DNA from 4 places in the Protofrankia sp. Cas4 genome. Region 4 is predicted to be linked to each of the others. Evidence: riboswitches for the same ligand, from Rfam matches in the RefSeq annotation. Region 4 holds a riboswitch; each other region holds the start of a gene.

Region 1 (5,256 bases), on a different contig from region 4:
GTTGGTGTACGTGCTCCATGCTCCGATGCCCTGCATGTCGCACACCCGTTTGGCGGCCTGGGCGTTGATGGCTGGATCGAACAGATCTGCCCCGCCGACCCAGCCCGCATGCGCCCGCATGTTGATCTGCCACAGTCCCCGGGAATCCTCGCCATTGGGGTTGTGCGCGTTCGCGTTGCCGCCGGACTCGGCCAGCGCGACCGCGACCCAGGTCTGCAGCGGCTTCCCGTCGCAACCGCCAAGTCCCGCCTTCCTGCCGGCACCGGCGATGGAAGCGTCGGGAACAGGTGTCGCAGCGACAGAACTCGTGCCGGGCGCAGGCGCCGTACCGGCACCGGGCGATGCGGTGGGGTTCGCGCTCGCCGGACCCGCGGTCAGCATCATTCCCGCCGTCGCGCCGATGACACCGGCGGTGGCAGCCACCGCGCCGCGATTGTACTGGGACTGCTTTCTGTGCCTTCCCCTGGTCATTATCAGATATCTCACTTCAGTATCGTCGATCGGCTCATGGGCGCCGCGCGGACGCACCCGTCACAGCCAAGCTGGCGGAATGCCCACGGTGGGGCACGCGGCAGCCCGGCCATGACGGGTCGCATGTCTGTTAACAGTCGAGCCAGGTCACCCCAGGCGGCCAACGAGATAACTCGTGGAATAAATCTTCTGAAGCCGGACGACGGTTCCGCTGTGGGGAGCGGCCCACATCATGTCGGCCCCGGCGTAAATCGCCACGTGATGGATGTTTCCGGGCTGCCCGAAGAAGATGAGATCACCGGGTTGCTTGGCATCCCGCGATATCTTCTGCGACGCCGCGTACTGGGCGTCGGTCACTCGCGGCACGCTCCGGCCGAGCTGTTTGTAGATGTACTGGACAAGCCCGGAACAATCAAAGGAGTTCGGACCCTGGGCGCCCCACACGTATGGCTTGCCCGCCTGCTTCGATGCCAAATAGACGATCTTCTCACCGAGACTGGCAGTGGACGCCGCGGAACCGTCCTGCTGCGACGATGCACTGTCCGGCGGTGCCGAGAGGCCGCCAGTCTGGGCCGACACCGAACCAGCAGCCGACGCCGAACCAGCGGCCGACGCCGGGTCGGACGCCGAGGGCGAATCGGACGCCGAGGGCGCGGTCCCGGCGTCACCGGCAGCGGTGTCACCGGCCCAGGTCTGCGCAGTGGCAGTGGTGGCAGTGGTGGCAGTGGTCGAGCCGGCCGGACTGTCAGCCCCGGCGTCGTTCGCCAGTGCGGGGGCCGCAAAAGCGGTCAGAGCGACGGTCCCGGTGGCCGCGGCGGCAACCACCGCACGTGCGGACCGGCGGCGGAAGCTGGACCTGGCGGTCGGTGCACGGTGGCGACCGTGTCCGGACGGAACCCCGTCAGCAGAATCTGCACACGCCTGATATGCAGGCAACAATGATCCTTCCCGTACGCCTGCGAGGTTAGCTGTCGGGTTCGGGCCGGGAAGCCCGGTCAGCGCGGAGATCCGCGGCCGACTTCACCCCGAGGACGGCGCCACAAGGGCGACGTCCGCCAAGTCCTGGTTCCCCCGCTGCTGCCCTGGTGATTACTAGAAGGGAACACCGGACCGAGGGCAGAACTCGGCGTTCGGCCCGGTGTTGCTGAGAGCCCGGCCACGGTAGCGAACTACACGCTGTGACCGCAAGGGCCATTTTCCGCGAATCTCGACGCATGTCGACTACTATGCGTGTCAATCATCCGGCCGGCCGGTCAGAGAAATCAGATCAACACCGCTGGCAGTGGATCGAGCGCGGCGGCAGAGTACCGACATACATTGGCCGCCAGAGCACGCACGGTGATACCGATGAGGAAACAGGCCAATCGACGGGGTACGTCTTGTCTCATCTGGCAGGGGTTCTGGCAGGGGTTCTGGCATCGTCTTCGGTCGAATCCTTACCATCGGTCCCGGCCGCCAACACGGCGTCGCCGAAAAGGAGTCAGCGATGACGGCTGTGCAACAGTTGGTCGAGCATGCGTTGGCGGAGGTCGGCTACGCCGGGGATGGCCACAATCACACGAAGTACGGTCACCACGATCTGGTCCTGGGCGCGAGCCCATGGCCTGGTCGTCGAACGCACCGGCAATAATATTGCCACGGTCGAAGGTAACGTCGGAAACGATCAGGTACTACGCAGAACCTGGCTGGCCGGCGGTATACTCATCGTTGGATGCGTGAACTGGCAGTCGATGTTCAGCGGTGGCCCGCGCTTCCCGCTCGCCCCCCAGAATTCGCCGAACCGGTTCGCCTACTTCCCGACGAGCGCGCGCGGGTCCCTCGACCAGGGCGAGTCAGGGGTGTTCCCGGATCTGCGCCACCCGGTCACGACCGCTCAGAACGCGCTCAACATCGCTACGGGCCGGGAGGGCGATAATCGCCTGTTCTCCCCGGACGGCGCCTTCGGCCCGCTGACGGAAAAAGCGTTCCGTGATTTCCAGGAATTCTGCCGGTTGAACGACCCGGCGGTGGCAGTCACCGGTGTGGTCGACCGGACGACCTGGCGTCTTCTCGACTATTTCCTCGACATCAAAGGTCGGTGAACCGACGCCTACGCGATCTTTCGAGGTTTGTGCGATCGACAAGGACTCTTCCGTCGCACAAACCTCGAAAAATCATCTAGCCGGCCGGCAGACGCTAGCCGGCAGACGCTACGATCGTCATGACGCGCTCGCATGGTTGTCGAGGTGACGGCGGACCACACGACGGGCGATCGCCCAGCGGTGGGTCTCCGACGGCCCGTCATAGATACGGAACGGGCGGACCTCGCGCAGGAAGCGCGAGAGCAGCACATCCCCGGAGATACCGAGGGAACCACAGATCTGCAGCGAACGGTCGACGACCCGCCAGACGGCCTCGGCGGTGAACGTCTTCGCCACCGCGGTCGACTGAGCCCCGGAGCGACCCTGGTCGAGTTCCCAGCATGCCTGCAGGACCAGCCCGCGGGACGCCGCGATATCAATCTCATTATCCGCGATCATCGCCTGGACCATGCCCAGCTCCGCCAGCCGGGAACCGAACAGCCGCCGGTCCGCCGCCCGGGCCACGGCGATATCCTGGGCCCGGGCGGCGATCCCCAGCCAACGCATGCAGTGGGTCGTCCGCGCCGGCCCGAGGCGAACCTGGGCATAGTCGAAACCCTTGTCCACCTCGCCGAGAACCGCGTCGTGCGGCACCAGGCAGCCGTCGAACAGCATCTCGCAATGACCGCCGTACAGGCTCTCGTCGAGGGTCTCGACATGACGGACGATCTTCATTCCGGGGTTGTCCGCGTCGACGAGGAACATCGTCGCTCCACCGCGGTGACCCGGTTCGCCCGATGTGCGGGCCATGCAGATCGCATATGCGGCACCGTCCGCGCCGGTGATGAACCACTTACGGCCGTCGATCCGCCAGCCGCCCGGCTCCTTTGCAGCGCGCGTGGTCAGAGCGGTCGGATCCGACCCCGCTCCGGGCGCGGGCTCGGTCATCGCGAAGCAGGACCGCACCTCGCCCGTTGCCAACGGCCGCAGATACCGCTCCTTCTGCTCAGCCGTCGCGATGGCCTCCAGCATGTGCATGTTGCCCTCGTCGGGGGCGGCGATGTTCAGTGCCAGCGGGCCGAACAGCGAGTAGCCCGCCGCCTCGAAGACGGGTGCGCGTCCGCGCATGTCCAGGCCGTGCCCGCCGAACTGCGCCGGCACGTGCGGGGCGAAGAGCCCCGCGTCCTTCGCCGCCTGCTGTAGCCGCGCCCGCATCGCGTCACCGCCGCGCGCGGCCACGCCTGCGAACGCCTCCTCCTCGGGGACGACGACGCTGCGCACGAACTCGGCAGTGCGTCTGGCGAGTTCACTGACCACCGGGTCATGGCCAAGATCAATGGACACGTGAACCTCCTTCATACCGGCCGGCGTCGCCCAAAGGAGACCCGCCGCGGATCTGGCCGAGAATCGTCAGTTTTCCGTCAGCAAAGCAGGCCGGTCGACTCGTGCACAAGGAACAGGCGCCACTGAAGATCAAATCGCGAACGAGGCTCGTCAACATTGTTGACTATCATGTGTGCACGCGGACGGCCCGAACCAACTCGCACTCCGCGCCCACCGACGGCGGGCCCGGTCGGGCCGGATCAGTCCAGATGGTAGATGCGGGCGGCGTTGTCGTGCAGGATCTTGCGCAGCGCGTCGCCGGGCAGCTGCGCGAACGCCTCCGCGACGAACAGGTCCGGCCGGATCGCCGCGCTCGCCGGGCCGGGCGACATGCTCGTCGGGTGCGGGAAGTCGGTCTCGTAGAGGAAGTTGTCGGCTCCGAGAAGTTCGATCGCCTGCAGGGCGGTCTCCCGCTCGAACCAGAAACAGCCGAAGATCTGGCGCTGGAAGTACTCGCTGGGCAGCAGGTCGTATTCGGGGTGTTCGATCGGGACGCCGCAGTTCCTCCACTGCCAGTCCAAAGCGGCGAGGGCGTAGGGGAGCCAGCCGATTCCGCTCTCGACCGAGACGAAATTCAGCCTCGGGAAGCGGTGGCAGATCCCGGCACAGATGACGGTCGCGATGGCGCGGGCGTTGCCCATGAAGAAGGAAACCCCGACCGAGGCGTAGTTCGCGTGGATCCCGTTACCCGGGAAGTTCTTCTCGATCAGGGACAGGTCGCCCGATGCGATGTGGAAGTTCACCGGAACGCCGAGATCCTGGGCGGTCGCCCAGATCGGGTCCCAGTGCGGATCACCGAGCAGCGGAAGACCGAAGAAGTCGGTCTCCTGAGCCATGATCACGCCCCGATGCCCCATCGCGACTGTTCGTTCGATCTCAGCGACGCTCGCCGCCAGATCCCAGAAGGGCAGCGCCGCCATGGGCAGCAGCCGGGACGGGTCCGCGCTCGCCCAGTCGGTCTGATAGTCGTTGTACGCCTGGATGCAGCGCACCATCAATTCGGGATCCTTGAGTCCGAGGAACCTCCCGGTACCGAACCCCGCCACGTTGGGATACAGCACCTGCGCCCAGATCCCGTACTCGTCCATTTTGCGCAGCCGATCGGGGGCGTTCCACAGCGCCGGGTCGACGTCGGCGAGGCGCCGGGGATGCTTCGGCGGGAACTCCGCCCAACCGGCCATCGCTCCGCCCGCGGTGGCCGACAGGCGCGCGTCGCCGAAATACCACGCCTCCTCCTGGAGGTCGTCATCCCAGCGGACGTGCGGAACCAGATCACCCCACTTCGCCGTGGAGATCCGCGACGTCCACAGATCAGCGGGTTCGATCACATGGGTATCCGCGT
Region 2 (5,256 bases), on a different contig from region 4:
GACGGGTCTCGGCGACGTCCAGGGGCGCTATCAGGAGGTCGAGCTCGACGAGAACGGTGTCCGCGGGCGGCTCCTGCTGGCCAAGAACCCGGCCGGCTGGGTGGAGATGATGGAACTGCTCAACACGGCGCCCGCGCGGCCGGTGATCATCGATTTCAACTCGCAGACCGCTGACGGCCGTGATCCGTCCTGGATATGGGATGTCCCGTTCGAGCGGCTCGCGGGCCGGCAGGTCCTGGTCACCGGTGAGCGCAAGGAGGATATGAGCGTTCGCCTGGCCTACGCCGAGGTGCCGCACACCGTCCACCCGGATGCCGAAAGCGCGGCGTCCACGGTTGCCCAGGAGGGGACCGTGGACGTTGTCGCCAACTACACCGCCTTCCGTGACATCCTGGGGCGGGTTGCCCCGGTGAGGACGAGCAGATGACCAGGATGGCAATGTGATCACCGAGTCGGCGACCCGGATCGCCCTGATCTACCCGGAGCTGCTCGGGACCTACGGTGACGGCGGCAACGCGATCGTGTTGGCGCAGCGGCTGCGTTGGCGCGGACTACCGGCCGAGGTGATCGATATTCCGGCTGGCGAGCCGGTGCCCGGCAGCTGTGACATCTACCTGCTCGGCGGCGGCGAGGACGAACCGCAGGTACTGGCCGCCGAAGGATTGCGCAGGAGCACCGCGCTGCTGCGAGCGGTCAACGAAGGTGCGGTCGTTCTCGCGGTCTGCGCCGGCTACCAGGTGATCGGCGCCTCGTTTCCCACCGGCGACGGCCAGGTCCATGACGGACTCGGCCTGGTGGATGTGGAGACCCGTCGGTCGTTCGACCCGGCGGACCAGCCGGCGCCACCCCGCGCGGTCGGTGACGTCGTGGTGGAACCAGCATCCGATCTCGGCCTTCCGGTCCTGCTCGGGTACGAGAACCACGCCGGGCGGACGCGGAGGCTGCCTGGCGGGCAGGGCAGGCCGCTCGGCGTCGTACGCAAGGGTGTTGGTAACGGCACCGCGGATCAGACCGACGGCATCGTGGACGACCACGTGCTCGGTACGTATCTCCACGGTCCGGTGCTCGCGCAGAACCCCGCACTTGCCGATCTGCTGCTGTCCTGGGTACACGGCCCGCTGCCGGAGCTGTTCGGCCCGCCTGAGGCGGAGATTCTGCGTCAGGCGCGCCTGCGTGCCCTCGACGTCGCGGCTTGAAGCCTGTTACGGCTGTGGCGCCCCGGATCGGGTGGGGGGGCGCTGGTCGGGCGGCGGAACGCCGGCACGGTCACGTTCGGCGAGCGCCGCATTGAAGCGGCCGAGAAGCATCCCGAAGCTGTTGCGTTCGTCTTTCTCCCAGCTGCCCACCAGGTTGCTGATGCTCGCTACCCGCGCTTGCCGGGTGACGACGTAGCGCTCGCGTCCGCATGCGCTCAGGGTCACCAGGCTGGCCCGGCGATCGGTGGGGTCGGTGGCGCGTTCCACCAGGCCCTCGGCTGCCAGCGCGGCTACCTGGCGGCTCACCGTCGAGATGTCGAGAGCGAACACCGCACCGAGGGTCGTCAGCCGTAGCGCACCGTGATCGTACAGGTGGCTGAGCAGGAGATAGGCGGAGCGGTCGAGGGCCGCTCCGGACTCGTCTGTGATGGCTGTGCGGAACCGCTCGGCCCGGCGGCCGAGCACGGCCAGCTCATGTTCGATCTTCTCAAGCGCCTGGTGATCGAGTGTCTGTTCATCGTCCACGTCGGCCTCATCCCTACGCCGTGTCCGCCGCCGGTGGCGTCACAGAACCTTGTGGATACACCATTGGGACGAACCAGGTGGCGCCGGGTCACCGTAGCGGATCTCCGGATCTCCGGATCCCCGGGCCGGCCGCCGGGGTACGGGCCAGATCGCCGGTGCGGTGCCCGACTCGTGCACGCCACACGGCGAATCTGCCGAATCGGGCGGCGTCTGTGTGGTTCGGTTGGCTCGTGGTATCGAATCCGCTCAAAGTCGGGAAAGCGCTGTGGACCAAGAACCGTCGACGGACGCTGATCGTCGTAGCCGTGGTCGTGGTTGCCTTCGCCTATACGCACCGCTCACCCACGGTGAAGACCGAGCGCGCTGCGATTCCGGCGGGCTACGCGTCGGCAGGCCGTGAGCTTGCGGTACATGCCGCCCCTAAGCCCAGGCAGCCGGTGCCGTTGGTCCTCGTTCTAGCTGACGACGGCAGCGACATGGCGGCGATCGAGAAGGCCAGCAACGCGTCGGCGCTTGCAGATCGCCAGAAGTTCGCCCTGGTGTACCCGGAGGCGGTGGCCAGCAGCTGGCAGGTCAACGGCCCGGATGCGCAGTACCTGCGGGACGTGGTCCGCTACGTCGCTCAGGAGCGATCGAACATCGACATGTCCCGGATCTACATCTGGGGCGAGGGAGAAGGCGGTCGCATGGCCCTTACGGTCGCCTGCAGCTCGCTTGACTCCGCGCAGAAGCCACTGTTTGCGGCGGTCGGGGCGGTGAACACGGTCGGACCGGCGCCCGCGTGCCCTTCGCAGGTTCATGTCAAGCTGCTGCCCCAGAAATGGGACGAAGCCACGACCGCTGCTTTGTGGACGTTTTCGAAAGATATCAGGGGCTAGAGCGACCGAAGGCCGCGCGCTGATGGCTCGTTTCGCGCGGCTGGTGGTTCCAGGATCTCCAGAGATCCTGGAACCACCAGCTCTGTCTCTGGGCACGCTTCGTGTCATCACCGGATTGACTTCCCGCCGGCCGGCTCAGCCGGGGGGGTGGCGCGGCCGGCCGGCGGGAGTTCTGGACTCCCACCGGCCGAGCGCACTGTGGGGGGGGTTCAGTGCGCAAGGCCAGCGGAAGCCCGCGTTCCGCCGGGCATTACGAGCCGGGGGGGTTGGCTCGCTCCGACCAGCGGAAGTCCTTGGAGACATCCAGTTGTGGTTTGGGGCCGCCAGATCAGCGCCGATTTCGACAGCACCGACCTGGCGGCGAGGTTCACGCGTAACCGGAGGGGGAGGACACGCGGAACCCGATTGTGTTTTGAAGGAGCGGTAACCGTTTCACATGACCGGGATGGACGCTGCTGTCGCCGGTACCGACATACGAGCCGACCTACCAGGCTCCTTGGCCCCCGAGAGGGCGTTGGGACTGTGATTGCACGCTAGCTGACGCGGCCGACCGAGTACGACGTGGTCCAGATAGCCTCGAGTTTGACAACGTCACCTGATTTTGGGGCTACCCACATCTTGCCATCACCGGCGTAGATGCCCATGTGGTAAATGTTACCAGGTGTACCGAAGAAAATCAGGTCGCCGGGCTGTTTGTTGTACTGCGATACTCGGGTTGTTGCCTCGTATTGAGCTTCCGCCGTGCGAGGAAGGCTGCGCCCCAGCTGTTTGAAGACATACTGAACCAGGCCGGAGCAGTCGAATGCGTAAGGTCCCTCTGCACCGTACACGTAGGGCTTACCGGCCTGTTGTGCCGCCAGATAAACAGCCCGTAGACCGAGGGAGCCTGCGGATATCGTCGCATCGATCGTACTCGGTGATATCGTGCTGGCCCCGCTGGAGCCGGATGCCTGAAGAACGCTACGAGCCACCGATCGAGGTGCCTGTGCCGGGACTGCCGGGGCTGGACCAGGCATCACAGTCATCGTACCGATGTTCGAGGAGTGCGCCGACTGCAGGGCGTCGGTGCCGTCGAAGATAGCCGTGATCTGTGTCGTGGTGAGAATCTTGGCTGTGTAGCTGGCGAAGCCCTGTTCGTTGGTGTACAGGTGCTTGAATGTCGCCCAGCCGTCAGGCAGCTTCACCTGAACCTTGATGAGCTGGTTCGGCAGCGGCGCGTGGGTCGTTCCGTCCTCGAGGGCGAAGCCCATGTCGATGGGCTGGTCGGCCTGCACGGAGACGTCCGGATTGGTGACCTTCAGCGCGACAGCCGACTTCGGGTGCAGGTCGGCCTGATCGATCACCTGGCTTGTGATGGAGCCGGGGCCGACCGAGGTGGCCGGGTTGATGACCGACGTGCGCAGGCCTGCGAGGGACGCCTGGCTTCCGAACTGCGATCCTAGCGTGACCCGCGAGCTGACCGAGGTTTCGTCCATACCGGTGTCGGTCGGGGCGCAGCCGGCGAGCGCGACACCGGACACGGCAACCGTGCCGGTTGTCATCGCGGCTACCGCGGCCCGGGCTCGGACGCGACTTGTTCCCGACGGTGGAGCCGGCGCGCGGTGCCTGCCACGGGCTGAGCGCCCGGTCATGTCGGCAGGCGGTCGCAGAGACGACGTCGTTGCCGATCTCGTTGGCGACTTTGTCGGCGACGACGAATATGACCATGTTGCCGGATCAAGCTGCACATCGGGCGCAGACAAGGCTGTGATCCTTCCCGTTCGCCTGCGAGGTGAGCTGTCGGGTTCGGGCTGGGCTGCCCGGTGGGCCGTGCGACCGTCGCACAGCTCGCTTAACCCCTAGGACTGCACCGCGGATCGGTGTCGTCCGGTGGAGGATGGGTCCCCCGCTCCTGCCCTGGTGACGACTCGGAGGGGACACCGGGACCGTGGGCAGGATTCGGCGTTCGGCCCGGTGTTGTCGTGACGTCGGGGTGAGACTAGTTCAAAAGGATGGTGCCAGTAAACACTAGTCCCTCACAACTACGGCGAGTGCTCACAGAAGTGACCATATCGGCTCCTCCCATCCTCCATGCCGACCAGCTCGCCACCATGCCCTGACCTGTTGGTCCGGGCGGCAGGCCGCCTGGCTGAGGCGCCCGATGCCGTGACCCACAGGATCCGGAAGATGACATTACGCCATAGCGACGACAGTCTGGCGGCGGGGGGCACTCGAGTGCCGATAGTTATCTTTCGTTGCCATGTAGTAGTGAAAATTGTCGCCTTGGTAGAGTCATCCGATCACGGATAGTGTCGATCGCTATGAGATGTCTCGCTCCTGCATCCCGCGGGGGCGCATCCCGCGTGAGCCACACGGCCCGCCCGGGGCTGTGACGGCCCGGGGCTGTGACGGCCCGGGGTCAGTGGCGGCGGGCGCGGGTCGCGCGGCGGGAGAGCAGGCCGGCGGTCTCCAGGACGTGCAGTTCGACCGCGAGTTGGTGAACCTCGGCAGGCAGGGAGCGGTAATGGCCGGACAGGGCTTCGACGGCGGCCTGCGCGCGGTCCGCGAGATCGTCCAGGGCCCGCTGATGAGTGCGCATCTGCGCCCGCTCATCCTGAATCGCGCGAACCGTGTCCTCCTGCCACCGCCGGGTACGCATCAGGTGCTCGCTGGCGTCC
Region 3 (5,256 bases), on a different contig from region 4:
GGATATCTACCGACCTGACCGTCCCGCGAGGTTACCTGGCCACCGCGAGGTTACCTGGCCACGGAGCGCGGATCAGCACCCGGTGTCAAGCACCCGGTGCCAGGTGACCGGGGCCGGTAGGCGGGGCTGTCGGCTGGTCCGAGGGCTGCTCCGGGGGTTGATCTGCGGGTTTGCCGGCAGTCGCCGGCCCGCCGAGGCTGTCGCGCACGGCGGCCAGCTCGGCCCGCACCGCGCGTAGCTCCGTTGCAAGATCATCAGCTTGACGTTCCGCGCGTTCGGCGCGGGCACGGGCATCCGCTCTGCCTTCGACGAGCACCCCCTGGCGTTCGTCCGCCACCCGGTTGGCGTGGTCGAGCCGCCGGTCGGCGTCGGCCTGGATGCGGGCGATTGCGGTGTCGGTGCTCTCCTGTTGGCGAACCAGGTCCAGGCGCAGCCGGTCAGCCTCGGCTCGCGCCTCGGCTGTGGTCCGTTCACCCGCGTCCGCCCGGGCCAGGGCTGCGTCTCTGGCCGCGGTGGCGCCAGCCACGGCCTGGACGGCTTCCTCCCGGGTGTGCGCGAGTGCGGCCGCGGCTTCGCTGCGCGCCGTTGCGACGGCTGCGTCCGCCACCTGACGGGCCTGGCTGATTTCCGCGTTCGCCTGCTGTCGGACCTGCGCGACCCGGGTGTCGGCGTCGCGCCGCACCGCACCGAGGGCCGCTGCGGCTTCGGTCTGGACGGCGTCAAGGGCTGCTCGCGCCTGGTCACGGGCCGCGGCATGCACGTCGCGTTCGGCCTCCAGACCGATCCGTTGCTCGTCGAGTTGGTCCACGGCTGCTACCGCCTCGGCGGCGACCGCTTCGGCCTCGATCCGGGTTGCCTGCGCACCGCGGGCGGCCTGCTCGGCCCGGACCGCCCGGGCGACGGCTTCGGCGACCCGCTCGGCGGCTTCCGCCTCCACCGTCTCGACACGGGCTTCCGTAGCCGCAATATCGCCAAGAGTCGCCATTTCGCGGACGAAACCGTCCAGCGCGCGGGTGAGCCCGGTGGCCAACGCCGTGATCTGTCCCGCCAGCGCGTCGGCTCGTGGACGTGCGCCGCCGGTGAGCCCGGCGGAGGCCGCTGTCGGACTCACCGTCGCGGTGGCGGTGGGTATACCGGCAATGTCCCGCCGCCGACGGTAGGCGGAGAGTCGGTTGTGTGCGGAGTCATCGCAGTACGCGGGCGGCCGTCCAGGCCCGACCGGAGCACTCGGTGGCTGGGCGCACCCCGGGTATGCGCATGTGGCCGGATCGGTCTCGTTGACCACCACACCCTCGGTCATGATAGTGCTCACCGTCCGTTCCAGATTCCGTGAGCGGCCGTCGACCGGGACACGGTCGGCCAGGACACGGTCGACCAGGACAAGGATGCACGAGTGAGCGAACCGTCCGAAGCAGCGGTTACCGGGGTCGCATTGTTCGATCTTGACGGCGTCCTGGTCCGCGGTGACACGTTCACCCGACTGTTGCGTCGCCACCTGTCGCAGTCCCCGTGGCGCACGGCTCTGGTCGTGCCGGTGACGCCCCTGCTGGCGGTGCGCCCGCTCCGCCCGGCCGCGGCACGGATGATCATGAGGCTTGCGCTGCTGGGCTTCGACGCCCCGCGGTTCCGGGCGCGGGCACAGGCGTTCGGCCGGGATCTCGCGGTCGACGGCGGCGTGGCGATACCCGAGGCCGTGGCCACCCTGCGCCGCCATGCCGGCGCGGGTGATCGGGTCGTGGTCGTCACGGCATGTGAACACGATCTCGCCCGTGCGGTTCTCGACGGACTCGGGTTGGGCGAGGTGGAACTGATTTCGTCCCGACTGTCCTGGGGCCGGTTCGGCGTCGGCCGGGGCAGCCTGCACAACTACGGGTCGCGCAAGCCGCGGCAGCTTGCCGCCTACGGGATTGAGCCGCCCTGGGAGCACGCGTACAGCGACTCGCTGGCCGATCTGCCCATGTTGGCGGCTGCCAACCAGGCGATACTGGTCAATCCCGCCGGAAGGGTCGCATGGCGTGCACAGCGGGCGCTCGGCGGGCGGCTGCGGATCGTCCACTGGTGAGGCCCGGTCCGGCGGGAACCCCGGTAGACGGTTGCCAATGGGTAGCAGACCTGCCCTAGCACCTTCTTCTACATGTGTTAACTGGTTCGCGTGGTGCACCCGCCGGATTCGGCTCCCGGCCGCTACTGTCACCCACCGTGACAGCACGATTCCGCGCCGGATGGCGCATGCGTATTGACGGCAGCACCGCAGGCCGGGGGTGGGCGGCGAAAGGTCCACCCGCCTGGCGTCCATCGTCCGGAGCAGGGTTTACCGGCGCCCTTGCACTCGTCATATGCCTGGCCATCTCCGGCCCGGCCACGGCGCTAGCCGCTGTCGGCGGACAGCCGAAAACCACCGATATGGCCGGCATGGCCGGCATGGCGATGCCGAGTCCGGAAGGCACGTCCTACTGGGATGGTGTCGGCGGTGCGGCATTCCATCCGACCGGACAGGTGCGCACCTACTATGTCGGTGCCGATGAGGTCGTCTGGAACTACGCCCCGGACGGGCGCGACGACATCACCGGTCAGGCGTTCGACTCGACAGCGAAGACGTACGTCCAATCCGGACCCGGACGCATCGGAACGAGCTATCTCAAGTGTCTCTACCGCGGCTACACAGACGCGAATTTCACCAGTCTGGCCCCGCGCGCCCCGCAGGATGCGTACCAGGGCTTCCTGGGCCCGGTCATCCGGGCCGAGGTCGGCGACACCATCAAGGTGGTGTTCCGCAACGCCTGCAAGATTTCTGACAGTATGCATCCGCACGGTGTTTTCTACACCAAGGCGAACGAGGGTACGCCCTACGCCGACAACACCTCCGGGGTGGACAAGCTTGACGATGCCGTACCCACCGGAGGCACGCACACCTACACCTGGCTGGTGCCCGACCGGGCGGGCCCGGGCCCACACGACGGTAGTTCGGTCATGTGGATGTACCACTCCCATACCAGCGAGGTCACCGACACCTATGCCGGACTCACCGGCCCGATGGTCATCACAGCCAAGGGGAAGGCGCGGCCGGACGGCAGCCCCGCCGACGTCGACCGTGAGATCTTCACCTTGTTCACAATCACGAACGAGAACTGGAGCCCGTATTTTCAGGAGAACCTCCGCCGTTTTGCCCAGCCGCCGTATCCGTCACAGGACGACAGCAACTTCGTCCGGTCCAACCTGCGGCACGCCATCAACGGCTACGTTTTCGGCAACGAGCCGATGATCACCATCAATAAAGGCGAGCACGTCCGCTGGTACCTGATGAGTATGGGCGGTGAGCAGGACCTGCACACCCCGCACTGGCATGGCAACGACGCGGTCGTGGGCGGAATGCGGATGGATACCGTTCCGCTGCTCCCCGGTACCATGGCAGCGGCCGACATGGTACCCGACAACGTCGGCATCTGGCTTTTTCACTGCCACGTGAACGAGCACATCACCGCCGGCATGCTGACCCGGTACCAGGTCGTGTCCGGCACAGGCACAGGCACAGGCAGCAGTAGCACCGGCGGTACCGGCACCACCGCATCGGCGTCCGGGTCGGGGGCCACAACGATGCCGGTGCCCAAGGGTGCTGTCTCGGCGGGTGAGGGCGGGATAGCCAACCCCCCGTCCGCCGTTCCCGCTGCGTCGGCGGTAGCCGCCATCGTCGTGATGGTCGCCGGCCGCAGGATCGTCCGCCGCCGCCGCAGTCGGACGATGGGCTGACAGCCACACCGTCCACCCCATTGGCATTGGTCATCGCTGGCCAGGCCCGCGCCGTTGCCTCGCAGCGGGCCTGGCCAGCGATATGTCGGGATTCCCCAGTTGTCCGGGCCCGCGTCTCTCGCGGGTCGGGCCTCCTGTGGGCCGTGGCAGCGCTGCGGTCGGACATCCATTGTGCATATTGCCGACACGATACACGGCGCCGTCGACACCGGGTTTTCCGGCGCCGTCGTACAATCACCGCCGGATAGCCACGCAGTCGATCCGCCTGCCCACGTACCGCGTAAGGCGGGGCTTTACCCGACAGGTGGCAGCCCCGTCACAATATCGCCGGCGGGACGAGGCCACAGTAGGGATGAGCGCGAGTACGCGCACGTTACCGGCAGCCGTAGCTGCTATCAACATCGGATACGGACTGTGTGCCTCTTCACGTAACCTTGCATTCTGGGCCGTCGTTGCACGTATGGTCTTCGCCGTGCCTTCGAGAGGAAGGCACGCGTCGGACGGCACGCCGAATCCTGCCCCCGTCCGATGAAAACCAGACCGGTGGCAGGAACGGGGGAACCACTTTCGGACGTCGACGTCAGGCGTCCTCGGGGTGAAGCCGCACATCGCGGCCGGGCACTCCCAGCCCGAATCCGACAGCTCACCTCGCAGGCGTGGGGAAGGACATCTACATGTCCAACGTACGTTCCGGCGACCGTGGAATCAGTCGAATCAAAGCACGGGCCCGGGTATTGATCGCTGTGCCGGCACTTGTTGCCGCCATCGGCGGCGGCAGCGTCGCGCTGTCGCAGCCGGCAAGTGCGGCCCCGTCCGCGGACGGGGCGCTGGCCGCCATTTCGAAGTGCGAATCCGGTGGCAACCCGAGCGTTGTCAACTCGATCGGCGCCGGCGGACTGTTCCAGTTCCTGCCCGGTACCTGGCACGGTGTCGGCGGGTCCGGCCTGCCGCAGAATGCCAGCGCCTCCGAGCAGTGGATGCGTGCGCGGATGCTGTACGCGCAGCAGGGCACCAGCCCCTGGTACGCCTCGAAGCACTGCTGGGCCGGAAAGGCCTAACAGGCTCGACGGCCAAAGGGCGTGCGATCATGTTCTTCTCGCACGCCCGGCGGCCTCAAGCGGTCTCGACGGCGCCCGGGGGGAGATTCTGCCAAATGGGATCTCCCCCCGGCCGGTCGCGTTGCCGGTCAGGAATGTTTTCCAGCCGCCTGGCCGTGCGGCGGTCTGGTCCGCTCAAGCTCCAACGCGATGTCGATGAGATCAACCCGCTCGAGGGTGTCGATCTGATCGACATCGATCCAGGCGGCCTGGTCGGTGGAACCGCCAATCTCATGCCGAAGCACGCCGCCGACCACCCGGGCCGTGTAGATGATCCGCACGGTGTGATGGTCGACTGTGCCGCCGGTGCCGCGCGGAAAACATCTGCGCATCGAGTCCACACCCAGCAGTGATTCGATCACGACGTCGTACCCGGTTTCCTCCTCGACTTCACGTACTGCCGCGGCCAGCG
Region 4 (5,256 bases):
CATGGCTCTTTTCGCGCACCCGGCAACCCGAACGTGCCCGGGTCACGCGGGGCGACGCCACGGGTCCCCGTCCCCAAGGCGGTGGACAGGGACAGCCGGGTGTACTGGACTCAGCCGTTGCCACCAGCGGTGGGGCGAGACATGCCGTTGTCGTCGACGTCGTTGAGCACGGCTGTGAGGCCCACGCGGAGCATCTTCTTCCGGACGGGGCCCAGCACCAGCTTTGCGAGGAGGAACCCACCGACGCCGGTGAAGCCAGTGTGCTCGTACGTGAAGCGCGTACCTCCCGCGTGCGGCTCGAGCCGGTAGGTGACGTACGTCGCGTCGCCGTTCTGGTCGCCGACCCAGGAATAGCGGAGCAGGGATGGTTCGCGTGCCTCGAGGACCTCGCAGTCGACGATCCCCCGCCAGCCTGGCCGCGGCTTCGCGACGAACTGGAACCGGGTGCCGACCGCGGTCGAGAAGCCCTCGGGCCGCCCCCCCTGGCCCGTCGAGGTCCACAGCGGGATGAGCGCCGGATCGGTCACGGCACGCCAGACCCTCGTGGGGGGATGCGGGTAGTCACGCACGATGCGGATGTTGCTCATGGAGGCTCCTTGCGCCGTAGGCGATTTAATTTCAGCAGCTAGAAAATTACTGTAGCAGAACTTTTACAGAGACTGGACTACGCTGAGAGCATGAGCAGGCGCACGGTGGACTGGACGGCAGCGCACACCCCTGGGCCCGGGGCACCCGACGCCGAAGGGTTGCGGGAGCGCAAGAAGCGCCTGATGCGCCAGCAGTTGACCGACACGGCGACGCAGATGTTCATGGATCGGGGCTTCGACGCCGTCCGAGTGTCGGAGGTCGCCGAGGCGTGCGGGGTGTCGGAGAAGACGGTTTTCAACTATTTCCCCACCAAGGAGTCCCTGGTCCTGGACCGCCTGGACGCGACGATGGCCTCGCTGCGGACCGGCCTGGCCGAGCCCGGGGTCGCACCGATCGACGCGGTGCTGCGAATCCTGGACGGTGAATTGGGCGGCATGACGTCCTGGCTGGACATGCAGGACGACCCGGTCGAGGCCGCCACCACGATCCAACGCTTCGGCAATATGATCATGTCCACGTCCGCGCTGCGAGTCCACCAGCGCGACATGACCGACCGACTCATCGCCGTGGCCGCCCAGCTCATGGCTGAGCGGGCCGGGATGAACCCAGACGACCCAGAACCGCAGATCGCGGCAACCGCTCTGCTCGAACTCTGGCACATTCAGTTCCAGAGCCTGAGGAAATACCTGGACGGCACCCGCACACCCGCACAGGTCCACCAGGCGGTGACCGCCGACGTCCACCGCGCGGCCCAGCTCATCAACACCGGACTGGGTTCGTTCGGGCCCTTCACGCCCGACAGGGCGGGTGCGAGCTCGGATCGGCTGGCGTCACAGCAGTAACCAAACTACCGGTTACCGCAAGAGATCGGGTGTCATCCGGTCAACCGGACTTTTCACAAAGCGCATCAAGATATGCGCCAAAAGGTGGCACTCATGTCACGGAAACGTTCCATCGGTGCTGGCTGGTTAAAATGAACGCGCGCGCACGCGCATTAATGGTGATCAATACCGAAATCAAGGGTCGATGTTCGACTGTGCGCTTCTTCACCACCCCTTGCCGGCCGACCAGCCGTAGCCGATAGGGTTCCGCCGTGCCTTCGCAACGAAAGCACGCATCGGACGAAACACGCCGAGTCCTGCCCCGTCCGATGATCGTCAAACCAACGGCAGGAGCGGGGGAACCACTTTCCGGGCGCCACCCGGCGTCCTTGGGGTGAAGCCGCACGATGCGGCCGGGCATTTCCCAGCCCGAACCCGACAGCTCACCTCGTAGGCGTGGGGAAAGGGCATTGCCATGTCCCGTTCGCGCGCCCGCCATCGCGGCAGCAGACCAACCAGTAGATACACCCGCGCGCTCATCACCATTCCGGCACTCGCCGCCGCCGTCGGCGGTGTCGGCATTGGAATCTCGGGGCCCGCCAGCGCGGCACCGTCGGACGACCAGACGTTGTCGGCAATTGCTCAGTGCGAGTCCGGCGGCAACCCGACAATCGTCAATTCGATAGGCGCCGGCGGACTGTTCCAGTTCCTTCCCAGCACGTGGCAGTCAGTCGGCGGGACCGGTCTGCCGCAGAACGCCTCCGTTGCCGAGCAGTGGAACCGCGCCCGGATGCTATACGCCCAGCAGGGTACGACGCCGTGGGTTTCATCGCAGTCGTGCTGGTCTGGAAAGGTCGGCAGCGTCGCCAACACGGCTCCGACCGCCACACAGTCGCCGTCGGCGGACTCGGTCGGGAGTGGGAGCTCGGTCGGGAGTGGGAGCGAGAGCGGAAACCCCGCCGCCGACGCTGCCGCCGCCACTGGCCGCCACCGGCACTCATACTGGTCGCCCTGGTACCAGAGCACCCAGCCGACTGACGGTTAGCCGGCAGGCGACCAAACGGAAAGAAAACCACCGGGAAGCCGGCCGGGCGCCATATGGCGCCCGGCCGCTCGCCGGATTCCGCCACGAGCCGGTACGACTAGATCGCGCTACCAGACGCCGCCGGCATCCGCCGGATCGTCGCCGCGGGCGGGGGTTGCGGGCCAGCCAGGCACGGACGGGTGCGCAACGTCCCTGCGGGTCACCGCCAGGAAGCTGACGAAACCGACGATCACAATCGCCAGAACCAGGCTGACCGGACCGGTACCCAGTTCAAGGCCACCGCGACCATGCGACACCCCCATCCAGTCGGCGAAGGAGGCACCGAGCGGCCGGGTCACGATGTAGGCAAACCAGAAGGCGAAAATCCCGTTCAGACCAGCCAGCCGGTAGGCCAGGGCCGGGACGGCCATCAGGACGGCAAACATCACACCCGAGGAGAAATACCCCAGGTGCGCGGTTGTCGCGGTCATGTCTCCCAGTGCGGTACCGAGCGCGAACGTCGCCATTACCGTGGCCCAGTAGAACGCCTCACGGCGACGGGTGTGGATACTGTGAATGGAGAGGGTTTTCTCGCTCATATACCAGACCGTGAAGATGGCGGCCAGCGCGATCATGAAGAAGGCGGTTGACACGAGGTACGGGATGCCGAGTCCGACATGCAGGACATCAGCCGCCATCGTGCCGAACACGCTGACCATGACAACTGCTGTCCAGTAGATCCAGACAACATATCGACGGACGTAGAACTGCAGCGCCAGCGCGGCCGCCAAGCACACGCCGGCGAGACCGACGGCAATCATCGGGCTGAGTTGGTGGGCCAGGTAATCTGACGTCGTCTCCCCCATGCCGGTGGTCAGCACCTTGGTGATCCAGAAGTACGCCGTCACTTCCGGGACCTTGCTCATTGCGCGTCGAGCACGGTCCCGAAGCACGTTCTGTTGGAGTTGACCTGTCGCCATGGTGGCAACGATGGCACAGCTATCCCCGCGCATCCCCAACCGGGTCGACGACCCCCGCGACGCCGTGTCCCCTATTGCCGGTCGCTCTTAGTCACCGTGTCCGGCTGACGGATGGTAACAAATCCGGCTGAGGTGGCGCAGACGGCTGCTCGGGTGGGGTGAGGATTGCGAGCTCGACCGCTGCGGCCACGGCGACGACGAACCCGATCGCGGCAAGCGGGAGGCAGCCCGGACGGACCTGGTCCCCCAACAGCGCAAACCCCATCGCGGCCGGGATGAGGGTTTCCGCCGCGCCCTGGCTGGCGGTGACAAGCGTCACCGAGCCGCGTTGCAACGCGGCTCCGAACGCACTCAACCCGAGCAGACCGTAGGCCAGTAGTGCCCAGGAAAGGGGGTCGGTGAGGACAGCGCCGAGGGTGTGATCGGCGTCCAACGCCCGTGCACACAGCGCGGTCCCGCCGAACGCCAGCCCCGACAGCGCTCCGAGCACCACAGCGGCGCGCTCTCCCCGCAGGGATCGGCCCGCCGCCGCGCTGGCGGCAACCAGGACGGGAACGAATAGCGCGATCACTATGGTCGCGATGGTGCCCACCGGACGCGGCGGCGCGGGCTGCGCGGTGAGGGCAAGAAGGATCAGGCCGACACCGAGCGCCGCCAGCGCGCGCAGTTGCGCCGGTCCCGGACGGCTGCGCAGGAACACCGCAGCCAGTACCGCGGTGACGCCGGCACTGCCGGCGAGGGTCGCCTGGACCGCGAACAGCGGCAGCGATCGCACCGCCACCAGTGATAGCAGCCAACCGACAAGGTCGAGTACCAGCCCGATCAGGTAGGGCAGCTGTCGCGCGAGCCGTGGCAGCAGACGCGGATCGAGCGCGCCGGCGGTGACAAGCCGGCGCGCGCCCACCGACTGCAGCACCGAACCGGCCCCATAGCACACAGCACAACCAAAAGCGGACAGGTATGCAACAACAAACACCTGATGATCTAACCACCTGCCGATGACGACCACTCCGGCGCCCCCGGCGCGACGTGCCCACGGGCAGATGTCGAGGCCTTTCCCGACGGCGGCCGGGACCACCCGAAATGGGTGGTCCCGGCCGCCCTCAGGTACCGCTGTCGCAGACCTGCCGAGGAGAAATCCCTCAGCGCAGCGGCAACGCCCGGGTGTGCTCGATCCGTACCGCCCGCAACGCGTCCGGGTCCAGGCCGAGCAGGGCCAGGATCGTCGGGGCGATCTGGGTGGTCTCGACCCGATGCCCGTCCACCTCGTGGTGCTCAACGCCGGCGCCGGACACGACCAGCGCGACGTCACGGTCCTGCGGGTCCGACCCGCCATGTTCGGCGATCTTGCCGGTACCGCCGGTGAACACGACGCCGTGCGTCACGACACCCACGACATCGGGATGGCGCGGGTCACCGGGACGGGTGCCGAAGAACGCGGCTGCCCCGTCCCCCGCGTAAACGGCCGTGAGGCCCGAGGCGGGCAACGTGGTGGGCGTGCCGTCGATCGTCTTGCCCGCCGCCGGGTGGGTGAGCAGGAAGGTACGGGCGAACGCGGTCGCCGCCGCCGAGGTGTCGCTGAGCCAGAACTGCAGGACGTCGTCATCGACCGCGAAGGCCACCAGCGGGGCCGCACCGGGATGCCCCGCAGCCCATGCCGCGTTCAACCCGTCGATGATCGGTCCGTCGGCGACGCGGGTGAGATCGGCCGGGTCGGTGGGCGACTGGCCGTGCTTCGCGGACAGGATGACCGTGGTGCTGCCGGTCAGGCCGCGGCGCTGGATCTCCTCCACGATCGTGGCGACGCTCGCGTCGACATAGCCCAGCGCGCGGGCGAGCAGCG

Evidence for each region. Region 4 has a riboswitch for cyclic di-AMP ahead of U9979_RS19100 (transglycosylase family protein). Riboswitches for the same ligand answer to the same signal wherever they lie in the genome.
Region 1: another riboswitch for cyclic di-AMP. It lies ahead of U9979_RS12820 (C40 family peptidase); the one in region 4 lies ahead of U9979_RS19100 (transglycosylase family protein).
Region 2: another riboswitch for cyclic di-AMP. It lies ahead of U9979_RS24005 (C40 family peptidase); the one in region 4 lies ahead of U9979_RS19100 (transglycosylase family protein).
Region 3: another riboswitch for cyclic di-AMP. It lies ahead of U9979_RS12185 (transglycosylase family protein); the one in region 4 lies ahead of U9979_RS19100 (transglycosylase family protein).

The regions. Positions count from the first base shown of each region.
Region 1 covers NZ_CAUVXL010000137.1:5,591-10,846, forward strand. The annotation lists gene U9979_RS12815 (peptidoglycan-binding protein) at 1-423, opposite strand, end outside; gene U9979_RS12820 (C40 family peptidase) at 619-1,296, opposite strand; cyclic di-AMP (ydaO/yuaA leader) riboswitch at 1,411-1,569, opposite strand; gene U9979_RS12825 (peptidoglycan-binding domain-containing protein) at 2,016-2,552, shown strand; gene U9979_RS12830 (acyl-CoA dehydrogenase family protein) at 2,670-3,875, opposite strand; gene U9979_RS12835 (amidohydrolase family protein) at 4,115-5,256, opposite strand, start outside.
Region 2 covers NZ_CAUVXL010000264.1:25,103-30,358, reverse strand. The annotation lists gene U9979_RS24025 (MurT ligase domain-containing protein) at 1-427, shown strand, start outside; gene U9979_RS24020 (glutamine amidotransferase) at 441-1,196, shown strand; gene U9979_RS24015 (MarR family winged helix-turn-helix transcriptional regulator) at 1,203-1,721, opposite strand; gene U9979_RS24010 (plasmid partitioning protein) at 2,027-2,599, shown strand; gene U9979_RS24005 (C40 family peptidase) at 3,133-4,140, opposite strand; cyclic di-AMP (ydaO/yuaA leader) riboswitch at 4,347-4,517, opposite strand; gene U9979_RS24000 (hypothetical protein) at 4,998-5,256, opposite strand, start outside.
Region 3 covers NZ_CAUVXL010000130.1:68-5,323, reverse strand. The annotation lists gene U9979_RS12205 (DUF5703 family protein) at 1-18, shown strand, start outside; gene U9979_RS12200 (hypothetical protein) at 86-1,312, opposite strand; gene U9979_RS12195 (haloacid dehalogenase-like hydrolase) at 1,394-2,062, shown strand; gene U9979_RS12190 (multicopper oxidase domain-containing protein) at 2,230-3,747, shown strand; cyclic di-AMP (ydaO/yuaA leader) riboswitch at 4,244-4,419, shown strand; gene U9979_RS12185 (transglycosylase family protein) at 4,422-4,805, shown strand; partial or broken gene U9979_RS12180 (NUDIX hydrolase) at 4,934-5,256, opposite strand, start outside.
Region 4 covers NZ_CAUVXL010000209.1:1,698-6,953, forward strand. The annotation lists gene U9979_RS19090 (SRPBCC domain-containing protein) at 111-587, opposite strand; gene U9979_RS19095 (TetR family transcriptional regulator) at 678-1,430, shown strand; cyclic di-AMP (ydaO/yuaA leader) riboswitch at 1,708-1,880, shown strand; partial or broken gene U9979_RS19100 (transglycosylase family protein) at 1,885-2,175, shown strand; gene U9979_RS19105 (hypothetical protein) at 2,229-2,447, shown strand; gene U9979_RS19110 (hypothetical protein) at 2,562-3,413, opposite strand; gene U9979_RS19115 (hypothetical protein) at 3,505-4,389, opposite strand; gene U9979_RS19120 (alkaline phosphatase family protein) at 4,556-5,256, opposite strand, start outside.